Regions from separate parts of the Alteromonas sp. W12 genome, predicted to be linked through region 2. Evidence: predicted binding sites of a transcription regulator. Region 2 holds the regulator's gene; the other holds the start of a gene.
What was found. Region 2 encodes FliA, which starts transcription of late flagellar genes. Its sites were predicted from a motif close to CTAAAGNTNNNNNNNNNNNNGCCGATA; they were not measured.
Positions count from the first base shown of each region.

Region 1 (3,171 bases), 150 kb from region 2:
ACTGCTGCAGCGGTACTTGGTAGTGGTGAAATTGTTGACACTTTCACATTAAGTGAAGCAATCAAGGGCAAGAAAGCTGTTGTATTCTTCTACCCACTAGATTTTACGTTTGTTTGCCCGTCAGAGCTTATCGCCTTTGACAAGCGTTTCGACGAGTTCAAAAAGCGTGGTGTTGAAGTGATCGGTGTTTCAATCGACTCTCAGTTCTCACACAATGCGTGGAGAAACACTCCGGTAAATCAAGGTGGTATTGGTCCGGTTAAGTACACCCTTGTTGCTGACGTTAAGCACGACATCTGCCAGGCATACGATGTTGAGCACCCAGAAGATGGCGTTGCGTTCCGTGGTTCATTCCTAATCGACGAAGAAGGTATGGTACGTCATCAGGTAATCAATGACCTTCCACTTGGCCGTAACGTTGATGAAATGCTACGCATGGTTGATGCACTAGCATTCCACCAAGAGCATGGTGAAGTTTGCCCAGCGGGTTGGACTGAAGGTAAAGCTGGTATGGATGCGTCGCCTGAAGGTGTTGCTAAGTACCTATCTGAAGAAGCAGACAAGCTATAAGCTAAACTGTTTAAAGATTATAAAAATACAGCGCCTTTTGGCGCTGTTTTTGTTTATATCAGTTTGAATAAAACTACTCTTTATTTTCTACAGGCCATCCGCCTAGCGCTTTATAGCGATTTACCATATAGCAAAATAGCTCGGTGGTCTTTTGGGCGTCATACAGCGCACTGTGCGCTTCACTTTGGTCAAATGCGATCCCCGCTGCACGGCATGCTTTTACCAAAACCGTTTGGCCTAAGGCCAATCCAGCAAGGCTGGTGGTGTCAAATGAAACAAACGGATGGAACGGCGTGCGTTTTATATTGCAGCGTTCTATCGCGGCATTGACGAAACTCTGATCGAACGTTGCATTGTGAGCAACAATAACTGAACGTTGGCAGTCTGCATTTTTTTGCGCCTTGCGGATGCCTTTACATAAGTCCTTCATGGCTTCGCTTTCTTCAATAGCCCCTCGCAATGCACAATTAGGATCGATGCCATTAAATTCTAAGGCTGCTGGCTCTAGGTTAGCGCCCTCAAAGGGGTCAATGTGATAATGAAAAGTTTGATCGGGATGAAGTATACCGTTTTCATCCATTTTCACCGTTACCGCGGCTAATTCTAACAGGGCGTCAGTGCCTGCATTAAATCCGGCTGTTTCAACGTCGATAACAACGGGAAAGTAACCTCGAAAGCGCTGGGAGAGATGGGGCGGGTTGGCAGACATAAACACTCTTGTAAGACTCGATTGCGTTAATTGGTTGGTGACTAAAATGCGTACCAACCTGCGAAGCATATTGCGTAAAAGAATTATCGCAAGGATACTCTCGAGTTGCCAGTTGCAATTTATAAACTGTTAAATCAGGGGGCTAGCAAAAGTACAAAACGCGAATGGTATTAAACGCTAAACTTTTCTACAATTTGGACGATAATCAAATTAAGCGTGAAAAAATCATTAGGCACATTTCTTCTTTTTGTGTGAGCTAATTTGATTCATTATGTTCGGTAATTTGTGCACGTAGTGTTGTCTTTTACCTGTGTTAGTCTGATTTTCGTTATGGTGTCGAAATGGTGTCGAAATTAAAATACATCGCTTTATTGGGGATGCTAGGGTCATTGTCTTCCCACGCTGCCATGCGGCAATATTCTGCAACCATAGAAAGCTCCAACTGGCGAATAGACAAAGACACGCGACTTCAGTGTACCTTGAACCACGAACTACCCGGTTATGGCGAAGCCATGTTCACGAGCTCAGCGTCGAAGCAGCTTAATATGGAATTTGAACTGGACATGTATTTGCTGCCAAGCAAATTTGATATGGCTGCTGTTTATTCTGTACCACCTAAATGGATGCCCGGTGTTGCGCCTAAAACCATTGCCGACATGTCTATTCGTAAACAGTACAATGGCGACCTTCCGCAGGATGCGGCTTGGACTATGTTGTCTGAATTAGAAAAAGGCTTTTGGCCCACAATCTATTACCAAGATTGGTATAACAAATACGACCAAGTGAGTGTGGCATTAAACGCTAGCAACTTCTCTGGTGTGTATCGTGAATTTGTGAAGTGTGTATCGAACTTATTGCCCTTCGGTTTTGATGACATTGCCTACACGGTATTGTCGTATCAAAACAACAGTACAGAGCTAACCAAATATTCGCAGAAGCGCTTAACCATGATAGGTGAATACTTAAAAGAAGACAGCGAGCTTGAGCTTGTGCTTCTTGATGGTTACACCGATAGCTACGGCGGTCGCTATAATAATGAACAGTTGTCTATTCGACGTGCTAACGAAGTAAAAAGCTATTTGACTACGCTAGGTGTACCTGAAGATCGAATTCAGTTAACAGGCCACGGTGAGAAACGCCATATTGCGCCAAACGATACACGAGAAAGCCGCGCCCAAAACAGACGCGTGGTGGTGCGACTTTCAAAATCCTAGGCGCTAATTGTCGCGCCTACACTCGCTTTAAAATGCGTTAGTTTAATTTTTCTCGCCACCTTAATACCGGTACTAAATGATCGGTGAAAACACCGTCAGCACCTACCACCTTGTCTAAAACTTCCAAGACTTGTTCTGAACTCATACCTGCTGGTAGTGCATCATGTCGGTAGGTGTAGGGGTGGATTGTCAGGTTATTTTCGTGGGCGTAGGCAATCCATGCCGCGGCTTCTATTTTTCCTTGAGTCATCGCTTCATTATCGAGTAAATGGCCTAACCAAGGGCCTATGCCATCGGTATATAACGCAACCTGCTGCATGCCTTCCTGAGTGCGCAGCCAGTTATAATCTGTGTCGCTTTCGCCCCAGTCGTTTTCACCGATCAGCATCACAACTTTGCCTTTATAGCCCAGGGTTTCTCGAATGCGCTTAACTTCGTTAAAATCGAAGCATTGCAGGTAGCTATTACCGCTCTCTCCACCAAACCCGTAAGCATTTAAGGCATCTACAACGATTTTACTGGCATCAACGCCTTCTTTAATGTGAAAGGCAGGGGACTTTACCTCAGGATAAACCCCTACAGACGTTCCAAATTGGCGATTTAGCTCGCTGATTAGCTCAAAGTGTTCATTTAACGTGGCAACTTTAAAATTAGCATGCGTGCCGCGGTACCTATCTT
Region 1 is NZ_LQXH01000001.1:778,063-781,233, forward strand. Features, by position in the region: gene AWH61_RS03200 (peroxiredoxin) at 1-570, shown strand, start outside; gene rnt (ribonuclease T) at 644-1,279, opposite strand; gene AWH61_RS03210 (flagellar protein MotY) at 1,621-2,493, shown strand; gene glpQ (glycerophosphodiester phosphodiesterase) at 2,531-3,171, opposite strand, start outside.
Region 1: AWH61_RS03210 (flagellar protein MotY) is a predicted target of FliA. The motif match lies at 1,457-1,483, and genes of this name have one in related genera.

Region 2 (3,171 bases):
GGCCTTCTGCCTCTACACCATCAACCTTATCGGCCTTAACGCTGGATGGTTTAGTTTGTTCTGCACCGTCGCGTTCACCAAACATGGTAAGCATGTTAACTAAGCTGTCTTCCACTTCTTTAACCAAGTCGATAACGCGGCGAATAACCTGACCAGTTAAGTCTTGATAACCTTGAGCCATCAATACTTCTGTAAGTAACTGTGTAAGTTTAGCTGACTGTGCCGAACCTTCTTCCAACAATTCGTCTAAGTCTGCGCATAAAGCCTTGAATTCACCCAACTCTATCTGGCGATTCATCAGCTTCTTCCACTCAGGCATAACCTTTTCAATGCGCGCCGACAGCATTTCAGCTATAGGCATACTCGCTTCAACGGCATCCATAGTAGTATTAGCAGCTTTTTCAGTTTCTTCAATTACGTAGGTTAGGCGGGATTGTGCATCGGGAATATCATCGGTCGCGAGATTTTTAATGCGGTCGTCTATTTGGAAATTATTCAGCGCGTCATGAAGCTGACGCGTCAGTTTCCCTACTTCGGCAAATAACTCAACGTTTTCTTTCATTGAGGCCGCTTCTAATAGGGCATTGGCTGAAGCGTTGTCACCCTCTTCAAGGTAGGTGACAAGCTGTTTTGCTTCTTCCAACGAAATTGGAACGTTTACATTCGTTGACATCCAGTAAACCTCATTTCTCTGGTGAGCGTCTGGATCAACCTAAACGTTCGAATATTTTATCTAATTTTTCTTTAAGTGTTGCTGCAGTGAACGGCTTAACAACGTAGCCATTAACACCTGCTTGCGCGGCGGCAACAATTTGCTCTTTCTTCGCTTCAGCAGTAACCATAAGTACTGGTAGGTGCTTGAGCTTGTCATCGGCTCTAATCGCGCGAAGCAAGTCAATACCCTGCATTCCAGGCATGTTCCAATCGGTAACTACGAAATCGAAATCACCTTGCTGCAACATAGGCAATGCAGTACTTCCGTCATCCGCTTCCTGGATGTTGGAAAAACCCAAATCTTTAAGTAGGTTTTTGATGATACGTCTCATGGTAGAAAAATCATCGACCACGAGAATTTTCATGCTTTTGTCCAAAATAGCCTCCAGTGAGGGGTTAATTGTTATTAATTTCTATTCTTCGTCAGCTTGCCACGACTTCATTCGTGATTTGAGTTTTAACATGGCCTGACTGTGAATTTGACTGACTCTCGATTCACTTACATCAAGAACCTCACCAATTTCTCTTAGGTTCAGCTCTTCATCATAATACAGCGAAAGTACAATCGCTTCTCTTTCAGGTAATGTCGTAATTGCATGGGCAAGCGCTTTTTGGAAAGCGCCTTGCATCAAATCTTCCAGTGGTGCGTCGCTACCTCGATTTTGCTCTGTCGAAATAACATCTTCTGACACACCTAAATCTTCAATACCTACCAGCTTTCCGGCATTTACTTCATTAAGCATTTGGTGATAGTCCTGCAAGCTTACATTAAGCTTATCAGCAATATCAGAATCTCTAGCATCGCGGCCTGTTTCGCTTTCTACTTGCGAAATTGCTTCAGTGATCGCTCGGCCATTTCGGTGGACTGAACGCGGTGTCCAATCCCCTTTGCGAATTTCATCTAGCATAGCACCGCGAATGCGAATACCGGCAAACGTTTCAAAGCTGGCTCCTTTTGAACCATCAAAGTTTCGTGCGGCTTCTAATAATCCAATCATGCCTGATTGAATTAAATCGTCTACGAGAACACTAGCCGGCAATCGCGCTATCAAGTGATGCGCTATACGCTTAACCAATGGCGCATGTCTTTCGACTAACTGCGCTTTATCGGTTTGTTGTTGATAAGCGGCTGCCTTGCTGTTCAACGCTGACTTCCTACGGCTTTTTCTGCAACTAACTGTTCAATAAAGAACTCTAAATGGCCACCTGGCTGCGCTGGAATAGGCCATGTTAAGGCTTTACTCGCCAACTGTGTTATTGCAACGGCTGCAGGTGAACCTGGGTAAGCATCGACAATGGCTGTTTGTTTACGCACTGCTTTACGAATGTTCTCGTCAAACGGTACTGTCGCCACTAATTCTAGTGCAACATCTAAAAAACGCCCTGTCACTTTGCTTAATTTACTAAATAACTCTTGGCCTTCTCGCACGTCGCGCACCATATTAGCCACAACTTTGAAGCGGAAAACACCGTGCTCTCTATTCAGAATTTTTATCAATGCATACGCATCTGTCAATGAGGTAGGCTCGTCACACACAACGACCATGATGTCTTGTGAGGCTTTTGAAAAGCTCAACACCATGTCTGAAATACCTGCCGCTGTATCAACGATAAGCACGTCAATCTGCGAGCGCAGCTCACTAAAGGCACGAATTAGGCCAGCGTGTTGCGTTGGCGACAATTCTGCCATCGACTGCGTGCCTGATGTGGCAGGGGCAATCTTTATTCCGTGCGGACCGGTCACTAGTACTTCATCAAGTGTACATTCGCCGGAAAGCACGTGGGATAAGTTTTTCTCAACACGCAAACCTAACATAACGTCTACGTTAGCAAGACCGAGGTCCGCATCGAGAACCATTACACGTTTACCTTGCTTCGCCATGGCGATAGCGGTGTTCAATGTAATGTTTGTTTTACCTACGCCACCTTTGCCACCGGTGACGGCGATTACTTTGATTAACCGTGATTGCTTCATTTTTCTTAAGCTACTCGCTTGGTCGTCAATCATACTGCTTATGCTGTTTTAATTGCGTTGTTACCACTAGTATGATTCAAACCGTACTTTTTATAAAGCTTTGCAGCAGCGGAAACCAAAGATTTCGCTTCTGCAATCTTAATGTCTTCAGGTACTTTTTGACCATCGGTGACATAACTAACCGGTAATTGGTATTCAACCGCTGCACTAAGCACCTCTCCTAAAGAGTAGCACTCATCTAACTTTGTGAAAATACAGCCACTTAGTTCAATATCATCATACGCTTGAATGATTCTCTGCAAAGCAGGATATTGCGTATTTGCTTGCGCTACCAAATATTTTTTAACATTTGGCATTTGTCCGTTATCAAACTGCTTAATTTGTTTAATTAATCGACTGTCTCTTTGACTAAATCCAGCCGTATCAATCAATACTAGTCGCTTATGACGAAGTTGGAATAATAAATCCGCAAGTTCTTCACT
Region 2 is NZ_LQXH01000001.1:629,564-632,734, reverse strand. Features, by position in the region: gene AWH61_RS02570 (protein phosphatase CheZ) at 1-673, opposite strand, end outside; gene cheY (chemotaxis response regulator CheY) at 708-1,091, opposite strand; gene AWH61_RS02560 (RNA polymerase sigma factor FliA) at 1,128-1,859, opposite strand; gene AWH61_RS02555 (MinD/ParA family protein) at 1,856-2,722, opposite strand; gene flhF (flagellar biosynthesis GTPase FlhF) at 2,728-3,171, opposite strand, start outside.